DNA from 2 places in the Collimonas sp. genome. Region 1 is predicted to be linked to the other one. Evidence: predicted binding sites of a transcription regulator. Region 1 holds the regulator's gene; the other holds the start of a gene.
The links. Region 1 encodes sigma-54, which starts transcription at its own class of promoters, with help from an activator protein. Its sites were predicted from a motif close to TGGCANGNAANCTGCTTT; they were not measured.
Positions count from the first base shown of each region.

Region 2: the regulator sigma-54 is predicted to act here: its motif matches at 4,270-4,287, upstream of ACIQ0R_RS09920 (collagen-like triple helix repeat-containing protein).

Region 1 is NZ_JBIIVN010000031.1:451-15,616, forward strand. It holds gene ACIQ0R_RS03895 (pilus assembly protein PilM) at 1-930, shown strand, start outside; gene ACIQ0R_RS03900 (PilN domain-containing protein) at 930-1,574, shown strand; gene ACIQ0R_RS03905 (type 4a pilus biogenesis protein PilO) at 1,589-2,248, shown strand; gene ACIQ0R_RS03910 (pilus assembly protein PilP) at 2,245-2,793, shown strand; gene pilQ (type IV pilus secretin PilQ) at 2,790-4,961, shown strand; gene aroKB (bifunctional shikimate kinase/3-dehydroquinate synthase AroKB) at 5,058-6,785, shown strand; gene ACIQ0R_RS03925 (deoxyguanosinetriphosphate triphosphohydrolase) at 6,782-7,933, shown strand; gene ACIQ0R_RS03930 (DUF4197 domain-containing protein) at 8,030-8,719, shown strand; gene hpf (ribosome hibernation-promoting factor, HPF/YfiA family) at 8,851-9,201, opposite strand; gene ACIQ0R_RS03940 (RNA polymerase factor sigma-54) at 9,357-10,838, opposite strand; gene lptB (LPS export ABC transporter ATP-binding protein) at 11,012-11,779, opposite strand; gene lptA (lipopolysaccharide transport periplasmic protein LptA) at 11,776-12,318, opposite strand; gene lptC (LPS export ABC transporter periplasmic protein LptC) at 12,382-12,975, opposite strand; gene ACIQ0R_RS03960 (KdsC family phosphatase) at 12,972-13,574, opposite strand; gene ACIQ0R_RS03965 (SIS domain-containing protein) at 13,574-14,605, opposite strand; gene ACIQ0R_RS03970 (cation:proton antiporter) at 14,741-15,166, shown strand, end outside.
Region 2 is NZ_JBIIVN010000135.1:17-6,731, reverse strand. It holds partial or broken gene ACIQ0R_RS09940 (TAXI family TRAP transporter solute-binding subunit) at 1-1,143, shown strand, start outside; gene ACIQ0R_RS09935 (DUF2844 domain-containing protein) at 1,273-1,734, shown strand; gene ACIQ0R_RS09930 (DUF3443 domain-containing protein) at 1,747-2,979, shown strand; gene ACIQ0R_RS09925 (peptidoglycan DD-metalloendopeptidase family protein) at 3,051-3,731, opposite strand; gene ACIQ0R_RS09920 (collagen-like triple helix repeat-containing protein) at 4,340-5,392, shown strand; gene ACIQ0R_RS09915 (hypothetical protein) at 5,854-6,048, shown strand; gene ACIQ0R_RS09910 (GGDEF domain-containing protein) at 6,069-6,593, opposite strand.

The DNA of each region.
Region 1 (15,166 bases):
CCCGGCGCGGTGGTGGACGGCAATATTGAAAATATCGAGCAGGTCACGGAAGTGGTCCGGCGGCTTTGGAAAAAAAGTGGCACTAGCACCAAGCTGGTGGCACTTGGCATGCCGCCGGCTTCGGTGATCACTAAAAAAATCATTCTTGCTAGCGGCATGTTGGAAGAAGAGCTGGAGATGCAGGTCGAATCCGAAGCCAGCCAGTACATTCCGTTTGCGCTCGATGAGGTCAGTCTGGATTTCGACGTCATCGGCCCGGCACAACATTCGCCTGACGATGTTGAAGTGCTGCTGGCTGCGACCCGCAAGGAAAAGGTCGAGGATCGATTGGCGGTAGCGGAGGCGGCAGGCCTCAAGCCGACGGTCATGGATATCGAATCTTATGCAGCGCGTGCGGCCATTAACCGCATCATCGGCCAATTGCCCAACGCCGGACATGGCCAGATCGTCGCTTTGTTTCAGATCGGCACCCAGACTACCCATGTCTCGGCGCTGCTGGACGGTCAACTGATTTATGAGCGCGAGCAGCCGTTTGGCGGTCACCAGCTGACGCAGGATATTGTGCGTGCTTATGGCCTGTCGTATGAGGAGGCCGACTTGAAGAAACGTACTGGCGACCTGCCGGAAGGTTATCAGCACGAGGTGCTGACGCCATTCCTGGAGAGCGCCGCGCTGGAGGTCACGCGGGCTATCCAGTTTTTCTTCACATCGACGCCCTATACCCGTCTGGACCAGTTGTTCCTGGCGGGTGGTTGCGCAACCATCCCCGGCCTGGTGGAAGTGGTTGCCGGCCGGGCCAAGATTTCGACATCGGTAGTCAGCCCATTTACCGGCATGCAGCTGGGGCCGAATGTGCGGGAAAAGCAATTACGTCTTGATGCGCCGTCCTATCTGGTAGCTTGCGGCCTGGCCATGCGGAGATTTGGCTGATGATCAAAATTAATCTTTTACCGCACCGCGAAGCCAAACGTAAGCAGCGCAAGAACGCCTACTTCGCCATGCTGGTTCTGTCCGCTGCTATCGGCTTGATAACGGTATTGCTGGTTGGTGCATTTTTCGCCAATAGCATCTCTAAACAGAATGAGCGGAATAGCTTCATTGCTGCAGAAAATACGCGTCTTGATGGGCAAATCAAAGAAGTGGTGACACTGCGCCAGGAAATCGATGCATTGAAGGCGCGTCAACAGGCTGTTGAAGATCTGCAAAGCGACCGTAACCAGCCTGTGTATTTGATGGATGAGCTGGTCAAGCAGGTGCCCGAAGGCGTCTATCTGAGCTCCTTCAAGCAGGACGGACAACGGGTGGTCTTGAACGGTTATGCGCAATCGAATGAGCGGGTGTCCGAGCTGCTGCGTAACTTGAGCAACAATTCGGCCTGGCTGGAGCGCCCCGATCTGATTGAAATTCGCGCCGCCACCATCGGCGGCACCGGTCGTGACAGTAAGCATGTGTTCGCGTTCACCGTCAACGTTGGCATTAAGCGTCCATCTGACAAGGATGCGAAAGACGGTGGCGCAGCGCCGAAAAAAGCTGATGCCTCCGCTATTGCCGCCCCCGCGCCCCCGCAACCTTGAATGAGAGACGCGCAATCATGGATTTGAATAATTTGAACGCCTCGCTGGAAGCGCAGTTCCGTGGGCTCAACGGCCGCCATCCCGGCCAATGGCCTGTCGTTCCGCGCGTGCTGAGCGGGGTCGGCGTATTTTTTCTGGTGCTGGTGATAGGCTGGTTTTTTTACTGGAGCGACCAGCAGGATGGGTTGAGTGCCGGCGAGCAGAAGGAAGTGCAGCTCAAAGAGCAATACAAGTCAAAAATCCAGCAGGCCATCAACCTTGCAGCGCTGCGCAAGCAGAAGGAACAAGTCGCCGAATCCGTCGTCTCGCTGGAGAAACAGCTTCCCAGCAAGGCAGAAATGGATGCGTTGTTATCCGATATTAATCAGGCTGGTTTAGGCCGCGGTCTGCAGTTTGAACTGTTCAAGCCGGGGCAGGTGGTCGTAAAGGATTATTACGCCGAGCTGCCGATCAATATCAAGGTCACGGGCAGCTATCACGATGTCGGTTCGTTTGCCAGCGACATTGCCAACCTGCCGCGCATCGTGACCCTAAACAATATGAGTTTGGCGACAGGCAAAGACGGTACGTTGAGCCTGGATGCGATTGCCAAGACTTTCCGTTATCTGGACAAGGACGAAGTGGCTGCACAGCGTAAGGCAGCCGATGCAGCTAAGCAGAAAGGCCAAAAATGACGTTTTTTCGCATTGGGCGTCTGGCCCAGCTGACATTTTTTGTCGCAACCGTCTCAACTTTGTCAGGTTGCGGTGACAGCGGTGTGCAAGAGGTGAGGGAGTGGATGGCCGACGCCAAGAGCCGTGCCCGGGTCGGTATCCCGAAGCTGACCGAGCCCAAGAAATTCGTCCCTTTCGTGTATGCCGGGGCGACCAGCATCGATCCTTATAATCCCAGCAAACTGCTGGTGGCGCTGGCCAAGTTGCAGGGAAACTCAAGCGGCCTCAGACCGAATCTGGATCGGCGTCGCGAAACCCTGGAAAACTATCCGCTCGACAGCATCAAGATGGTAGGCACGTTGCAGAAAGTCGGCTTGAGCTATGCGTTGCTGCAAGTCGACAAGACCGTATTCCAGGCAAAAGTGGGGAATTACGTCGGACAGAATTTCGGCATGGTGACGGCCATTAGCGAGTCCGAAGTAACTTTGAAAGAAATCGTACAAGATGCGTCCGGCGAATGGGTCGAGCGCGATGCAAAGCTAGCGTTGCAGGAGAGTACAAAATGATTGCAGCAGGAAAAAAATTCGTCAACCTGAGCGTAAGCTTGCTGAGCGCGACTCGTCAGAAAGTGTGGATGCTGTGTGCGTTGCTTTTCCTGGCCGGAACCGCCACTGCTGCGGCGGCTGCCGACAATAATGCCATCACGTCGATCAACGCCAGTCAGCAAGGTACCAATGCGGTTGTGCGCGTCAATTTCAAGCGTCCGCTGAGCGCAGCGCCAACCGGCTTTACTGTGATTAGTCCGGCCCGCATTGCGCTGGACTTTGTCGGTGTCGACAATGGTACCGGCAAGACTTCGCAGGACATCAGCCTGGGCGATGTGCGCAACGTGATCGTCGCCCAGGGCGATGACCGCTCGCGCCTGGTGTTCAACCTGAAGCGCTCATTATCTTATGCGACGGCGCTGGATGGTAACGCGTTGGTCGTGACAATCGACGGTTCTGGCGGTTTGGCGACGCCGCTCAATGCCGCAGGTGTTCCAGTGAAACCAGCGGCTAACGTTGTTGCCGCTGCGGTGCCATTAGTCAACGCTAAGCCGGCGCTGCGCGACATCGATTTCCGCCTTGGTACGGCAGGTGAAGGTCGTGTCGTGATCGACTTGCCGGATACGCAGGTCGGCGTCGACGTGCACCAGCAAGGCCAGACCGTAGTAGTCGACTTTCTGAAAACGGCATTGCCGGATGTGTTGCGCCGTAAGCTCGATGTCGGCGATTTCGGAACGCCGGTAAAGACTATTACGACGGTAACCCAGGGCGACAACGTGCGCATGATCATCGAGCCAAAGGGGCTGTGGGAGCAAAGCGCTTACCAAACCGACAGCCAACTGGTGATTGTGGTCAAGCCGCTCAAGGAAGATCCGAACAAGCTGGCGCAAGGTACGCAGGGCTATCGTGGTGACAAGTTGTCGCTGAATTTTCAGAATGTAGAAGTGCGCGCCGTGCTGCAAGTGATTGCCGATTTTACCGGTCTCAATATCATTACCAGCGACACCGTTGGCGGCAATCTGACCTTACGTCTGAAGGACGTCCCTTGGGACCAGGCGTTGGACATCGTGATGCAGGCCAAGGGTCTGGATATGCGCAAGAACGGCTCGGTCATTTGGATTGCACCAAAGGATGAATTGCTGACCAAGGAAAAACTGGAGCTTGAACAGCGTTTGCAAATTGCCGAACTGGAACCGTTGCGCACCGAGTCTTTCCAACTGAACTATCAAAAAGCTGAGGCCTTCAAAAAAGTATTCGGGATTGATGACGCCGGCGGTGGTGGCGGTAGTGACAAGAAAAACAGCATTTTGTCGTCGCGCGGCAGTGCCGTAATCGATCCGCGGACGAACCAATTGTTCGTCACCGATACGCCCACCATTTTGCAGAACATTCGCAATCTTGTGACGAAGATCGATATAGCCTCACGGCAGGTGTTGATCGAAGCGCGCATGGTAGAAGCCAACGATGGCTTTAGCCGCAACCTCGGCGCCAAGCTCGGTTTCGGTTTCAGTAGCACCAATGTGGCAGCCGGCGGCCAGCAGGCGACAACCACCAACACAACCTCGACCGCTAACCTGGCGCCGGGCGTTACCGGCAATTCAGTGAATCTGCCTGCCGCACCCAGCGCCGGCACCGCGGGTTCGGTCGCCTTGAGTCTGTTCAATGCGGCGGCATCCAAATTCATCAGCCTTGAATTGTCGGCGCTGGAAGCGGATGGACAAGGCAAGATCATTTCCAGCCCGCGTGTCGTGACTGCCGACCAGCAAAAAGCTTTGATTGAGCAAGGTACAGAAATTCCTTATCAAAATGCCACCAGCAGCGGTGCTACCTCGGTTGAATTCAAGAAAGCCAATCTGAAATTGGAAGTGACACCGCAGATCACGCCAGATGGCAATGTTATCCTGACCGTCGATGTCACCAATGACAGCGTCGGCGCGGTGGTTCCCGGCGGCGTGTCGATCAACACCAAGCACGTCCAGACCCAGGTTCAGGTTGAAAATGGCGGAACCGTGGTGATCGGGGGTATTTATACGCAAACAATTTCGAATGATGTTAATAAAGTGCCACTGCTTGGAGATATTCCGGTTCTGGGTTATCTTTTCAAACAATCGGCAGTTGTTAATAAACGAACTGAATTATTGATTTTCCTGACACCGAAAGTCGTTGTTGACCGGGTTGCTGCGCACTAGCGGATTGTTACAGACCACTAGCTGCACAGGGGCACGGGCTCTGCGCCGGTGTCCGCATTTGAGCAAAAGGTTGAGTGGTGAAATGGTGCGTTGCACATGAAAGGTAATATCTTTCTGGTCGGCCTGATGGGTGTGGGCAAGACCACGGTTGGCCGTGCCCTGGCAAAGAAACTCAACAAGTTATTCATTGACTCCGATCACGAAATCGAGGCGCGTACCGGCGTCTCGATTCCGTTGATCTTTGAAATTGAAGGCGAAGAGAGCTTCCGCCAACGCGAAGCGGAAGTCATTCGCGATCTGACGGCACGGCGCGGGATCGTGCTGGCTACCGGCGGCGGGGCCATCCTGAAGCCGGAAAATCGTGCATATCTGAAATCCCGCGGCACAGTCATCTATCTGCGGGCCAGCGTAAATAACATTCTCCAGCGCACCAGTCGCGACAAAAGTCGGCCCTTGCTGCAAACCGCTGATCCGCGGCGACGCCTCGAGGAGCTGTCGCGACAACGAGAGCCGTTTTATCGCGAAATCGCCGATATTGTCATCGACACCGGGCGACCTAACGTACAATTCCTGGTGCACAGCATAATGAGCCAGCTTGACATGTTGCCAGGCGATCCAGAGGCGTTGGCCGAGCCGGCCCGATTGCGCGAAAGCCATGCCAGCGAACAAAACAATATTTCATCGAGTTTTCCTATGAGCCATCCGGTTTCTTCTGCGAGCGTTATTCCCACCATCAGCCTGCAGGTTGAGTTGGGCGAGCGCAGTTACCCGATCGAGATCGGTGCCTCGCTGCTCGACGATAGCGAGCGTATCGCGCGTCTGGTGAGTAGCCGCCAGGTCGCCGTGGTGACCAACACCACCGTTGCGCCGCTGTACCTGCAGCGTCTGACTCAGACCTTGCAGGAGGCGGGCAAAAGCGTGTTGGAAATTATCCTGCCCGATGGCGAGGAAGAAAAGAACTGGGCTAGCCTGATGCAGATATTCGATCGTCTACTGGCTGCCAAATGCGACCGCAAGACCACGCTGATTGCCCTTGGCGGCGGCGTAATCGGCGACCTCACCGGGTTTGCTGCAGCGGCTTACATGCGCGGCATCCCGTTCGTACAAATCCCGACGACACTGCTGGCCCAGGTTGACTCATCGGTCGGCGGCAAGACCGGTATCAATCATCCCCTCGGCAAGAACATGATCGGTGCTTTTTACCAGCCGCAAGCGGTAATCGCCGACACCTTGACGTTGCACACCTTACCGGACCGGGAATTGTCTGCGGGGCTGGCAGAGTTGATCAAATACGGCGCTGTCATCGATGCCGCATTCTTCAAATGGATTGAAGACAATATCGATAAACTCATGGCGCGCGATAACGCCGCGCTGGCATATGCAATCCGCCGCTCATGCGAACTCAAAGCCGACGTGGTGCGTCAGGATGAGCGCGAAGGCGGGTTGCGTGCAATCCTCAATTTCGGCCACACTTTTGGCCACGCGATTGAGTCGGGTCTCGGCTACGGCAAATGGCTGCATGGCGAAGCAGTCGGATGCGGTATGGTCATGGCAGCTGATTTATCGCATCGTCTTGGCCACATCACGGCCCGCGACAAGGAGCGCCTGTGCGCGCTGGTGCGCGCCGCCGGCTTGCCGACCGAGGCGCCGAATCTTGGCGTGCAGCGCTGGCTGGAATTGATGCAGGTCGATAAGAAGAACGAAGGCGGTCAGATCAGGTTCATCCTGATGAAGCCCTTGGGCGGATCTCTGATCAGCACCGCGCCGCAGGATGCGTTGCTGGCGACTATTCAGCAACTGGCCTCGGAGGCGACACCGCGATGAATCCAGAAGCGTCTCTCGCAACCTATGCCGCACATTCTGCGCAGTCGCGAGGACGCTTGTTTGATGAAGCGCCGCCCAGCGCCCGTACCGAGTTTCAGCGCGACCGCGATCGCATCGTTCATTCCACCGCTTTCCGGCGGCTGGAGTACAAGACCCAGGTGTTCGTCAATCACGAAGGCGACCTGTTCCGCACGCGCCTGACCCACAGCATCGAAGTAGCCCAGATCGCGCGCTCGATTGCACGCAACCTGGCGTTGAATGAAGACCTGGTGGAAGCGATTTCACTGGCCCATGATCTCGGTCACACGCCGTTTGGGCATGCCGGCCAGGATGCGCTCAATGCCTGCATGGAGCCGCATGGCGGCTTCGAACACAACCTGCAAAGCCTGCGGGTGGTGGATCAGCTGGAACAGCGCTACGGCGCGTTTGACGGCTTGAACCTGATGTTTGAAACCCGCGAAGGTATTCTCAAGCATTGTTCGCTGGCCAATGCCCGCGAGCTCGGCGATATCGGCCAGCGCTTTATCGACCGCAAACAGCCGACGCTGGAAGCGCAAGTGGCGAATCTGGCCGATGAGATCGCCTACAACAATCATGATGTCGACGATGGCTTGCGCTCTGGTTTGCTGACGCTGGAGCAGATGAATCAGATCGATTTCTATGCGTTGCACAGCCGCGAAGTGGAGCGGATTTTTCCCGGACTGACGGGACGGCGCGCGATCAATGAAACGGTGCGACGCATGATCAATGCGCTGATCACCGACCTGATCCAGACCTCGCAGCGGCGGATTGGCGATGCGCGAGTGCAAACGCCGGACGATGTGCGCAATGCCCCGGCGCTGATCGCATTTTCCGATGGCATGGCGCAGCAGGCTGCCGTTCTCAAACGTTTCCTGCGCGAAAACCTGTATCGGCACTATCTGGTCAATCGGATGACCAGCAAGGCGCGTCGCATCGTGGCCGAATTGTATGCCTGTTTTACCAGTGAACCGGCGCTGCTGCCGCCAGACTATCAATTGCCGCTCGATGGCCGTTACAGCGCTCAACAACAGGCGCGGCAGGTTGCCGACTATATCGCTGGTATGACTGACCGCTATGCGATACGTGAGCACAGGCGCTTGTTCCAGGTGGATGAAGGGTATCTTTAAAGGTGCCCGTTAAGCCGTAATCGCAGTTTCTTGATTTCATTGTGGCCGCTGAGGCCAGACTTTCTTGTATCTACTTAACTTTATCAAGGATCAATTATGCGTCGCGCATACCAAACAGTACTGGCAGTGAGCCTTGCCTTGTCGGCAGCTACGGCACTGGCTTTGTCGTTGAGTGACCTCAGCAACCAGGATGCCGGCAGCGGCTTGAAGGCAGCGCTGCAGAAGGGCGCTGATGTGGCGGTGTCCAAGCTTGGCGTGGAGAACGGATTCCTGAATAACGACAAGGTCAGGATCGGCTTGCCAAGCGTGCTTGATAAGGCGCTGCCAATATTGAAAATGGCCGGCAAAGGGCAGCAATTAGATGAACTGGTGGTGTCGATGAACCATGCCGCTGAAGCGGCGGTTCCGCTGGCGAAGCCGTTGCTGCTGAATGCTGTCAAATCGATGTCGGTGACCGATGCAAAAAATATTCTGAGCGGCGGCGATACATCGGTGACCGATTTCTTCCGCCAGAAAACATCGGCCGAACTAGGCCAGAAATTCCTGCCCATCGTCAAAGGGATTACTGATCGCAATGGACTGTCGGCGCAATATAACGCGATCATGGGACAGGTTGGCAAGAGCGGCCTGGTGCCGGCTCAGCAAAGCACGGTCGAAGGCTATGTGACCCAGCGTGCGCTGGACGGCTTGTACACCGTTATCGGTGATGAAGAGAAAGCGATTCGCCAGAATCCGCTTGGCGCCGGCAGCGCCATCATCGGCAAGGTATTCGGCGCACTGAAATAATTTTTGGCAGCGGGCCAAACACGGGTAACGATTTTTTCTGAAGAAATAACAAAGGGCGCATTGACTGCGCCCTTGTTCATTCATTGGCGCGAGCTGTGCAGCTCGCAGCCTGGGTTCGATTGACGGCCGGTTCAGGTCGCGGCGGGGACTTCTTCCGGAAGATGCTTGATGGCATCGTGCTGGTGATCCTGCATCTTGTCCTTGTACTTGATCACCTGGCGATCGAGCTTGTCGATCAGTGCATCGATGGCAGCGTACAGGTCGTGAGCGATGCTTTCGGCATGCAGGTCTTTTCCTTTTACGCGCAGATTGATTTCGGCTTTTTGGCGCTTTTCTTTTTCAGTGATTTTATCGACAGTCAGAATCACGCTGATATCGATGACCTGGTCGAAGTGGCGTTTAATGCGCTCCAGCTTGCTTTGTACGTATTCGCGAATGGCTGGGGTTAATTCGAGGTGATGCCCACTGATGGTGAAGTTCATACAGCGCTCCTATGAAGAATATTGCTGGCGGTTCTGAACAGGTTGCGTTGAATCTTTAGGCGAGCTGTCAAGAGCGGACGGCTCTGGCAAGAATCGGTAAAACCCGCCTGCTTTGAACACAGCAAGGGTAAGCTCTACAATCAAACCACAAAAACCTACAAGGCTTTGCGCAAATTAACTGGCGGAATTTTTAGTGCTTCGCGATATTTTGCGACGGTACGGCGAGCAACCACCATACCTTGTTCCGCGAGCATGTTGGCAATCTTGCTGTCAGAGAAAGGATTTTTGGAATCTTCTGCTCCTATCAGTTGTTTAATGAGTGCCCGTATCGCTGTTGAGGAAGCCTCTCCACCTGCCTCAGTCGCAACGTGGCTGCCGAAGAAATACTTGAGTTCAAACATCCCGTGAGGAGTGAGCATGTATTTCTGAGTGGTTACACGAGAAATAGTGCTCTCGTGTAGACCCAGTGTATCAGCTATTTCACGCAACACAAGCGGCCTCATTGCGACTGCGCCGTGTGAAAAGAAGTTCCGCTGACGCTCTACGATTGCTTGCGCTACCCGCAGAATTGTGTCGAAACGCTGCCGCATATTCTTGATCAGCCACTTGGCTTCTTGCAGTTGTGAAGTCAGTGCGCCTTCGCCTTTGCTCTGCCGCAGAATGCTGGCATACAGTGCATTGACACGCAGTCTTGGCATGACGGCATTGTTTAGCATGACCTGCCAGCCTTGCTTGCAACGTCTGACGATAACGTCCGGCACCACGTAATCGGAGGTGTTGGCGGCAAACGGTGCGCCCGGGTGTGGATTGCATTGCTTGATGATGGTTTGCGCTTCACGCAGATCCTCGTCATCACATTCAAGCGCTTTCTTGATTTTATTGAAATCACGTTGCGCAAACAGCGTCAGGTGATATTGCACAATCGCCAATGCGAGACGGCGCGTGACATATGGCACTTTGATGAAGCGATTGATTTGTAATGTCAGGCATTCTGCGGGATTGCGTGCGCCGATGCCGGCCGGGTCGAAACTCTGGACCATGCTCAAGGCCGTCGATAGTTCTTCGATATCGATATCCAACTCGGCCGGCAGGCGCGCGTGGATTTCCTCAAGGAGCTCTTCCAGGTAGCCGTTGTCATCTAACGCATCAATCACCAGCTCGACCAGCGCACGGTCGCGCGGATTTTTAAGGGTTTCACGCATCTGCTGCCGCAAGTATTCGCGCAACGTCGATTCGTGGGCCTCCAGCTGCGGCCGGGCGTCTTCGTCATCCGGGGTTTTTGCATTGCGGGAGACATCGTCGAAACTCCATTCGCCCTCGGTGTTTTCCGCCGCGTTGTCGCTGGCGGCCGGGGTGTCGAAGGCCGCCTCGGCTTCGGTGGGCGAACTGCTGACTTCACTATCGCCGACCGGCGCATCCATGGTCGATGCGGTGCCGCTGATGGCGCCGTCGGCCAACAGCCGCACAGAATTGTCGAGCGGGTCGTCGACCCGTTCCAGCAGCGGATTATCCGACAGTATATGTTCCAGCTCCTGATGCAGTTCGAGCGTAGACAATTGCAAGAGCCGGATCGACTGTTGCAATTGAGGCGTCAGCGCAAGATGCTGCGAGGTACGTAGCTGGAGTGATTGTTTCATGGCGTCCCTGCGGACAATTCACTTCTATTCTTAACTGCGGGGCCGAACCTGACTGCTGCGACGGCACAGCTATCAATCTGCCAACGACTCATTGGATAAAGGATAATGTAGAAAATAATCAGCGTAATTCAACTGTGCCTGATTGCGTCACCACCGGGGTGCGACCAGCGTGCCTACATACGGAAATGCTCACCCAGATACACGCGCCGCACCGACTCGTCGGCAATGATATCGTCCGGGCTGCCGCTGGCCAGCACGCTGCCTTGATTGATGATGTAGGCATGGTCGCAAATGCCCAGTGTCTCGCGTACGTTATGGTCTGTGATGAGAACGCCGATGCCGCGCTCCTTCAGAAACCGCACGATGCGCTGAATCTCGATCACGGCAATCGGATCAATCCCGGCGAACGGCTCGTCGAGCAGCACGAAACGCGGATTGGTCGCCAGCGCCCGGGCAATTTCGACACGCCGGCGTTCGCCGCCGGAAAGCGACAATGCCTGATTTTCGCGCAGTTTTTCAATCTGTAATTCATGCAGCAGCTTTTCCAGCTGCTCATCGATTTGCGTCGCGGTGAGCGGCTTGCCGTTGGGTTGTTGCAGCTCCAGCACGGCACGGATATTGTCTTCCACCGTCAATTTGCGGAATACCGATGCTTCTTGCGGCAGATATGACAGGCCAAGCACGGCGCGGCGATGGATCGGCAGGCGTGAAATGTCGACGCCGTCGAGATCGATCTCGCCGCCGTCCGATGCCACCAGTCCGACGATCATATAGAACGACGTGGTTTTACCGGCACCGTTTGGGCCCAGCAAACCGACCACTTCGCCGCATTTGACGTTGAGCGAGACGTCGTGCACCACCTGGCGCGCGCCGTAGCTCTTTTGCAGACCTTTGACGATCAGGTTGCTGGGTTTGTCGAGGTGACTCAGATTGGCGCTCATGGGGCAACTTTCGGACGTGGCTGAATCACGGCGCGGATGCGGCCGGCGCCGGGCTGACTATTGCCATTGACGGTATTGTTGACGGAGTAGAATTCGGTGCGGCTGTCGTAGGAGATGAACTCGCCGTTGACTTCGTCGGTGGGTTTGTCGCCTTGCAGGCGGCGCATCTGCGCCTTGGAAAACAGCTTGGTGATTTCCGTCTTGCCATCGTATTCAATTCGTTCAGCGTGGCCGTCGATCCACAGATCAGGGCCGCCGTCGCGTTTTTGCCGGAAGGTGGCAAGCTTGCCGGGGGCGGCGTACAAGACTGCGAACTGGTAGCCGGACGGATCGGTGGTTACCACTACGCGGTCGGCCTTCATCAGCAACGTTCCGCGCGTTAGCACGACATTGCCGGTGGCGACGTTGACTTGCTTGACATCGTCGTAGGTGAGCTGGTCAGAGTCGATTAGGGTGGGCTTCTCTGAGTCCGCCTTTTGCGCATGAGCGATACCTATTGCGCCGAGCAACAACAGAGAAAACAAAAACAGTCGTTTCATGAAAAATCCTGAATAAAGGACGGACCCTGGTGGAACCGTGTACATAAATTGTATGGCTTGTACTTAACGCGCTTTCGGTGGAAATACATCATGCACATTGCTGAACATTTTCAGTACGCGGGTTGAATTATTAAAAGACATGCCGGTGCCTTGCAGTGTCGATTGTCCCAGCGTGAGGTCTACCGGCAGATCGGTTTGCATCACATCGTCGTCCGGCAGCAGTAAAAGGTATTCCGATTTCAGATGGAATTTTTCTGCTATCACAGTCTTTGGGCGGTCGGCGTTGACGTTGCCGTACAAGTGCACCTTGCTATTGTCGTCTTCAACTCTGCCGCGGTCTGCGCGCAGGGTCATCGGCGGTTTTTCCTGGTCCAGGCTGTGCACCACAGGCTTCTGGATATCGAATGAATCGTCGACCGGGTTATGCGTGAGCAGATCGCCGGAGATGTTATAGCGCGGTTGTCCGGTTGGCGACATCTGTACGTAGTTGAATTTCTCTACGTAGTAATCGGGCTCCACGCGTGTCGGCTTCGGCAGGAGTTCATCGGTATCCCTGTTCATGACCTGCACCATCCAGATACTGCCCAACGCCGCCATGACGAACAGAACCAGCAGCAGTATGAAGCGCAGACGGTAAGTGGAACGGAGATTTTTCATGATGAGGCCGAGTCTTGCGGAGTTACGCGCAGATAGGCTGCCAACGCCGCGTCATAAGTATTTTGCGCCTGCATGATGAGGTCGCATACTTCACGCGCAGCGCCGTGCCCCCCACCTGCCTGCGTGACATAGTGCACGCGCGCGCGGACCTCACGATGGCCGTTAGGCACGCTCGCGGCAAAGCCGACCCGCGACAGTATCGGCAGATCGATTACGTCGTCGCCGATAAAGCCGCAGGCCTCGGCGTCAAGGCTGAGTTGTGTCAGCAATTGGATAAATGCAGAGTGCTTGTCATGCACCCCTTGCTGGACATGCGCGATGCCGAGATCGGCAGCACGCCTACTGACGATTGCCGATTTGCGGGCACTGATGATCGCGGTGGCGACGCCGCTTTGCTGTAGCTGCTTGATGCCGTGGCCGTCGAGTGCGTTGAAGTGTTTGAGTTGCTCGCCGTCGGCACCATAGAGAAGGCCGCCGTCGGTCAGGATGCCGTCAACGTCGAAAATCATCAGGCGCACGCGCGCGGCGCGGGCCATCAGTTCTGCCTCGGGCAACTGCGGATTCACTGACGCGCTGTTAAACGGAGTGCCGGCTGTCATCAGATAACCTTGGCGCGTGTCAGATCGTGGATATGCAATGCACCGACCAGCGTGCCGTCGGTATCTGTCACCAGCAACTGGTTGATGCGGAACTGCTCCATCATGTGCATCGCATCGACCGCCAGTTGATCGGCGCCGATCGTATGTGGATTCGCATGCATGACATCGGCAATCGTCAATTTGGTGAAATCCTGGACTTGTTCGATCAGGCGACGCAGGTCGCCATCGGTAAACACGCCGACCGCATGGAAACGCTCATCTACCACGGCGGTCATGGCGATACCCTTGCGGGTAATTTCCAGCAGCGCTTGCGATAGCGATACATCTGCCGTCACGGCTGGAATCGCTGCGCCGCTGCGCATCACATCGCGCACGTGGGTCAACAGCCTGCGGCCAAGTGCGCCGCCCGGGTGCGAACGGGCAAAGTCTTCTTCGCGAAAGCCGCGCGCGTCCAGCAAGGCGACCGCCAGCGCATCACCCATCGCCAGTGTGACGGTGGTGCTTGCGGTTGGCGCCAGGTTCAACGGACAGGCTTCCTGCGCTACGCCAACATTGAGGTGGACGGTGGCTAGTTGCGCCAGCGCCGAGGCATCGTTGCCGGTCATGGCGATCAGGCTGGCGCCCATGCGATTGATGATCGGCACAATCGCCATCAGTTCGGCGGTCTCGCCGGAATTTGAAATCGCAATGAAGGCATCGGCTTCGGTCACCATACCGAGATCGCCGTGTGCGGCTTCGGCCGGATGAATAAATAGTGCCGGGGTGCCGGTGGAGGCCAGCGTGGCAGCGAACTTGCGGGCGATATGCCCGGACTTGCCGATGCCCGACACGACCACCCTGCCGCTGCATTTGAGCAGCAGCGATACGGCTTGGGCGAATGGATCTCCAGCGTTGTCGGAAATCCGGTTTTTCAGCGCAATGATGGCATCTGCTTCAATTTGCAGAGTATTGCGGGCAAGTGCCAGAGCACGGCCAGCATCGAACGCTGCGGGTACAGCTTTTGGCAAAATTTTGGTATCAGTTAGACTCATTCGTAGAGTATAAACGAATTCTTAAAGCAAAAAACTTGCCAGTCGCCATCAGAAACAATTAATCTGTCCGCAGTGCACAGTGCACAGCGTTAACCTTGCAGCAACAAAACATTACTTCATGCCAATTTACCAATGATGCTTTCCGGACTAGAACTGACTATCCTGCTACTGGGCTCCGCCGTACTCGGGGTGGTGGCCTTTCGCAGTTTTCATTTGCCGCCGATGCTGGGTTATCTGGTGGTCGGGATTGTGATCGGCCCCCACGCGCTTGGCTTTGCCGACGACAATGCCACCACCCACGCGCTGGCCGAATTCGGTGTGGTGTTCCTGATGTTCTCGATTGGTTTGGAATTCTCGCTACCCAAACTGACAGCGATGCGTCACATCGTGTTTGGCCTGGGCATGGTGCAAGTGCTGCTGACGATTGCTGCCACCATGTTGTTCGGCTGGGTGCTGGCGCTGGTGCTGCCGCAGGTAATCAATATCAGCTGGCAGGCGGCGTTTGCGCTGGGCGGCGCGCTGACCATGTCGTCGACCGCAATCGTGTCCAAATTACTCACT
Region 2 (6,715 bases), on a different contig from region 1:
GCCACTGGGCCGGAACATAGCAGCTTCTGGAGCACCGCCGAAAAATACCGCGAGATCATGGCTCGCAACGGCATCAGGCTCAATATTGTGACATCGATTGAGCGATCCTAAAGCGGCTGTCGATGTCGCCTTTGTGCAGGGCGGGGTGGCCGGCGACATGCCGATCGACCAATTAATGTCGCTGGGCAGCGTGGCCTACGTGCCTGTGTCGGTTTTTTATCATGGCCGAAAAGTAATCGATCGTTTGTCCGAACTGGAAGGCAAAAGGGTCGCCATCGGCTTGCCGGGCAGTGGCTCGCGGGTGCTGGCACTGACCTTGTTGAAGGCAAATGGTATCGAGCCGGGTGGTAAGACCCATTTGCTCGACATGGGCGGCGACGAGGCGGCTCAAGCGCTCACTGAGGGTAAGATTGATGCCGCTTTCCTCATGGGCGATTCGGCCGCGCCGCCGACCATGGGCAAGCTGTTGCGCACGCCAGGTATCCGGCTGCTCGATTTTGCTCAGGCCAGCGCCTATGCGCGGCGTTTTAGCTATCTGAATGAACTACGGATTCCGAGGGGGTGTTTGATTTTGGCAAGAACATTCCAGATCGCGACATGCGCTTGATCGCCCCAACGGCCGAATTGGTGGCGCGCGAGGATCTGCATCCAGCCCCGTCGGATTTGCTGATCGATGCCGCCAAGGAGGTCAATGGCGGCGCCAACGTGCTGCAGCGCGCGGGTGAATTTCCAGCACCGCTGGTTCATGAATTCCGGATAAGCGACGACGCCGTGCGCTATTACAAGTCTGGGAAAGGTTTCTTTTATCGTAATCTGCCTTTCTGGCTGGCCAGTCTGGTCGATCGTACGCTAGTGGTGGTATTGCCAATTATCCTGCTGCTGATACCCGCCTTCAAGCTGGTACCTCTGCTGTATGGCTGGCGTATCAAGTCGCGCATCTATCGCTGGTACGGCAGCCTGATTGCGCTGGAACGCGCTGCTGTAACCTACACGCCAGAGGAGCAGGCGGATCTGCTCAAGCGGCTAGACCAGATCGAAGAAGCCGTCAACCGAATGAAAATGCCGCTGGCTTTTGCCGACCAGTTTTATGTACTGCGTGAGCACATAGGTTTTGTGCGCTCACGTCTTGTCAAGCGCAGTTGAGTTGTTCTGATCGTAACAGGTCGCCGCAGTGGCCACAGTTTGAAATTTTTAACGCATGATTGTTATTTATTGTTCTGTGGCATCGGTTATGATTTCACAAGGTCATTTTCAATTTAACAGAGGTAAATCATGAGATTTCCTGTTTCTTGCTTGTGCGCCGTGTTGCTAGCGTACTCGCTGCCAGCGTTTGCCGCGTTAGGCGGCGCTCCCGGCCCCGCGCAAGTCGGCGCAGTCAACGCGGATAGCGTGCGGGCCAAGGCCACGGCTCGCATCACTAATTACAGCGGCTACTCTGTCAGCGAAACCTTGGAGCCTTCTGGGACGACGGTCAAAGAGTACATATCTACCGATAGCATTGTCTTTGCCGTGAGCTGGCAAGGCCCAAGTATGCCGAATCTGCAGCAATTGCTGGGCAGCTACTCAGAGCAATTTGTTGCTGCTGCCAGTAAGCCGCACGCCGGACGGCGAGCGATAGCGGTTCAGTCCGATCAACTGGTGTTGCGTTCTGGCGGCCATATGCGTTCATTTGCCGGCAGTGCCTACGTGCCGGCCTTGATGCCGCAATGCGTGACACCTGACGATATTCGCTGACCGGAGATTACTATGCGCCCTTTGATGTATCTTGTTTGTCTGATTGGCAGCTTGTTTTTGGCTGCGTGCGGAGGAGGTGGCGGCTCCAGCAGCACTACAACGCCGACTACCACGCCACCGGTGGTGCCAAGCCTGCAAAATGCGGTGCCTATCGTCATCGATAGCGGCCCCAACACCTCTTCTGGTCAGTCGGTCGGGGCAGTCAATACCCCGTATGTTTCAGTGACTGTCTGTCAGCCGGGCAGCACTACACAATGCCAAACCATCGACTACGTCCTGGTGGATACAGGTTCTAGCGGCTTGCGCATCATTTCTTCGGTGTTGTCGGGAACGCTTGCCTTGCCAGCGCTCACCGATGCCAGCGGTAATGCCATCGCAGAATGCGCACGCTTTGCCGATGGCTATAGCTGGGGCTCGGTCAAGCGGGCAGATTTGCGCGTCGCCGGTGAAGTTGCCAGCGGTATATCGGTTCACATCATTGGCGACAATGCGTTCCCTAACGTTCCGAGCGGTTGTTCGGGTGGCCTGGTTCCGGAAAATACGGTGGCCTCATTCCGCGCTAATAGCGTCATTGGGATCAGCACTTTTGCGCAGGATTGTGGCAGCTCCTGTGCAACGCAAGCTCTGGATGGTTGGTATTACACCTGTCCTGGCGGCAATTGTGTTGCGGCAGCTTTGAGCATGGCCAAGCAGGTTGGCAACCCGGTCGCAGCCTTCGCTCAGGATAACAACGGCACAATCATTCAATTGCCCGCCATAGGCAGCAGCGGCGCCGCCGGGGTAACCGGTTCACTGATTTTCGGCATCGGCACGCAAACCAACAATGCGCTTGGCAGCGCCAGCATCTACACGCTCAATAGTTCGGGCAACTTGAGTGCGCTCTATCAAGGCACGGTGATGCAAGCATTTTTTGATAGTGGCTCGAACGGCTTGTTTTTCGCCGACAGTACCATCCCGAATTGTAGTGTCAGCCAAGGATTTTACTGCCTGATTTCGACTCTGAGCAGAACGGCAGTCAATACCGGCATGAACGGACGCAGCGGCACTGTGAGTTTCAACGTGGCCAATGCTGATGGTTTGTTCCAGGCCAGCTCAAATAATACGGCATTCAATAATCTGGCCGGGGGGGCGGCCTTCACGTCTTACTTCGATTGGGGCTTACCGTTCTTCTTTGGGCGCTCGGTATATACCGCGATTGAAGGCACAATGGCGGCTGGAACGGCAGGACCTTACGTAGCCTATTGATTGCAGGAAGCATGATGTCAGTAATGCCCGGAACTGTGATCAGGCGCTTCCGGGCATTTTCTTTTGTACGTTTAGCGGCGTGGTAGATAGGCCGTCGGATCGACGGGCTTGCCCTGACGGCGTATTTCGAAATACAGCTTGACGGCATTGCTATCGGATTTGCCCATTTCGGCGATTTGTTGGCCCTTGCGCACTGTTTGTCCCTCTTTCGCGATGATGCTCTTGTTATGCGCGTAGACCGACAATAAGTTGCTGTTGTGCTTGACGATGAGCAGATTGCCGTAGCCGCGTATGCCGCTGCCTGCATACATTACCTTGCCACTGGCTGCCGCCAGCACAGGTTGCCCAAGCTGGCCAAGAATATCGATTCCCTTTTTGCCCTGACCCGTTCCATTATTGACTTTGCCACTTGCGGGCCAGGCCCAGTCTATTGCATCTTTCTCATTGGCCACCGGCGCGCTGTTGGTGCGGGCGGGGCGTGTGTCGCCTCTCATCTTGCTCGCAGCGCTGTTGGAGCCACTTTGCGGCGCGACCCGTAATACCTGATCTACCTTGATGTCATTCGGATCGGCCAGTTTGTTCCAGCTGATGATCTGACTATTGCTGTGCTGGAATTGACGGGCAATGCTGGAGAGGGTGTCACCCTTTTGCACCGTGTAATAGCCCGGGCCATTTGCAGCCACCGAGGTGCCGCTGCCAGGGCCGCGCGGAGTGCTGCATCCCGCTATTGTGGTGAGCAGGAAGAGCGACAACAGACAGTTGGCACAGCTGATTCGTTTATATTTTTGCGGGCATGGCCCTCGGGGATTCGGTACCGACAATGACATTCCTCTTATAAATCGATCTCTTTTTTTCATCTTTGATGAGCGCTGTAGACGATCTGTTCGCGATGGCGCTTCATCCATCCGTGTTAACGGCTGTCAGCTGCTTATGCTGTAGAGAATTAAGCAAGTTGATTATGTTGTTGTTTTTAAAAGCACGAGCATATCGCAATTCTGCCGTTAGGGTAAATGCGGATTTTTTGCGGATATCAGGACCAATCGACGATTGCCACGAAAGCGTTTGGACAGCATTTTTCCTATTGTTTTCGATGGGTTTGTGGCGACTAATGATGTCCCGATATACCTGGCGTTACGTTACATGTAACGTGACAATCGCTCCCTCGGTGGTGACGCTCCACCCTCTAGAGGGTCTCGCGAGAAACTATTGGCCATTGATTAATAAGGGTTTTTATTGTTTTTGAGCCCAGCGCCAGATGTTTCTGATCCAGTGAACGCCCTGTTTTACGACTGGCATGCTCTTTGCAAAATAGTACTTCACGGACCGTGTGGTTCTTACTTTGACCTAGAGAAAATACATCATGAAAACATCGCGTAAAAGTGGCGTCGTTGCCGCATCCATATTGTTGACGGCCTTGCTGGCCGGTTGCGCCAGTGGCGGCGGAAGTTTGGGTACATCCCTTGGATCATCATCCGGCAGCGCGCAGGGTGCCGGAGGTGCAGGCACTGGTAGCGGATCGGATAGCGGTGGTTCTGGTGTTGGCGCAGGTAGCGGTACCAACGGCGGCGGCACAGGTGGCGGCACAGGTGGCGGCACGGGCGGTGGCACAGGCGCCTCTGCCAATGCGTTGTCTAACCTCGGCAATACAGTATCTGCGGCAGGGACCGCAGTTGCAGCAGCAGGTAATACGATCGTCAGTAGCTTGCCCCTGCCATCGCCACAAATCAAAAGTGGCCTGTCCGGTGTGGTCGATAACGCCAGTGGAATTGTCAATGGCTTAGGTGCCACGGTGACCAACGGCCTGGGCCAGATCGGCAGCAATCCAAATGCGGTTAGCAGCTCGGTCGCTGGCGTCGGCGGGGTGGTCACGCAAGCAATCAATACGGCAACAAGCATCGGACAAGTGGTGGGCGCAGTCGGTAGCGGTCCGCTGGCACCATTGGCGCCAGTGACCGTTCCGGTGGGCGGCCTGGTAACGCAAGTGAGTGCCACAGCTTCGACGCTAGCAGCCCCGGTAAACAGTGTGCTGTCGAGTGGCCCGGTGCAACAGATTACGCAAACCGTCGGTCAAGCCATTGTGCCGTTGATTAGCACCGTCAATACACTGACCCAAACTGTAGGCAACACGACCGGTTTGAACCAGCCAGTGAACAGTTTGTTGACGGCTGCCGGCGCGGGCATTAACACTTTAGGCAATGCGTCAACTGGCGCTAACGTACCTGTGGTTGGCAGTTTGGGTTCTGTGGCCAGTGCTGTCGGCGCGAGTGTCGCCGGTCTCGGTACCAACCCAGTCGTCGGTACCGGCCAGCCTTTGCTGGGCAGCGATGGGGGGAGTGTTGCAGGCCGCTCCGCTCGGTGCAGTGTTCAGTGGTGTGACTGGTGCGCTCGGTGGCAACGTCGGTTCAGGCGGTAACCCATTAGCGCCGGTCACCGGTTTGTTGAGTGGTGTCACTGGTGCAGTCGCTGGTGCCGCGGGCTCAGGTGCCAACCCATTAGCGCCGGTTACCGGCTTGGTGGGTGGCTTGACTGGCGGTAAGGGGGGGAGAGGTTGGAGTTGGGGCGAGTGGCAATGTGCTTGGCGGTCTATTGGGAGGCGCTAAGAAGTAACCGGTGCAAATTTAACCTTTAGTGGATAAAACATGCGCGCATGCGACGCTTTGGTCGGCGGCAGTCTTGGCACCCCGATTGTCGCCGATGGAGAGCGGCTATGGCTCATCCCGCTTTGGTGTCGCAGCGCAGCCTGCTTCAAGGCCTGTTTTAAAAAATGGCGATAAGCCGAGGGTTTTTGGCTAAACATCTGGCCAAGCGTCGTATTTTGGTGTTACTTAAAGGCGCTGGCGGAGATCTTGCATTTAATTTTTCTCGGGCGGAATCATGAGAGCAGAGCAAATAGTTGATTTGATTGCGCGCGCAAGCCCGCAGGCGCAGGTGCCGGGGAACGACTTGCTGATTGGAATGCTGGCGCGCGAGATTGCTGCGCTGGCGTACAAACTCAGCGAGCAGGAGTTGTACCGCTTGATCGCGGTTGCTGCCTTGGTCTACGAGCGGGGACGGCGCGCTCGGGGGTAAGCGTGATCCAGCCCGATACCTCAATGCAAATTGGCATTGGAGCAGACCCGATTGCGACCGGATGATTTTGCCGCGTACAAGGCTTTGTCGGCGGCCTGCACCAGCTCGAATGGGATATTGCCATCCCTGACCGGGACAAAAGCATCGACGCCGGCGCTGATCGTTACTACGCCTGCTGGGCCTTGAGGGTACTCGATGTGCAGGTTGTAAATCGCCACTCGGATTTTTTCGGCCACCGCTATCGCACCGGCCAGATTGGTGTCAGGCAGCAGGACTGCCAGTTCCTCTCCGCCGTATCGTGTGGCCAGGTCGCCGGGGCGGTTTTTACTGGCTTTGATGACTTCGCTGATTCGTCGCAGGCACTCATCGCCGGCCGGGTGGCCGTAGATATCGTTGTATTGTTTGAAGCAATCGACATCGATCATGACCAATGCCAGCGGATTTTCGGTGCGCATGGCACGGCTGAATTCGTCACGCGGTGCGTTGTCGAACTGACGCCGGTTGGCGAGGCCGGTCAGGCTGTCTTGCAGCGCTAATTGTTCCAGATGCTGGTTCAGCGTGTTGGCGCTGATTGAATCTTGACCCAGCCTGCTGATCGAAATGTGACCCAGGGCTGGTCGCTGCGTTTTGAGTTAGCAGCTGTGGATAAGTCTATCAAACAGTTGGT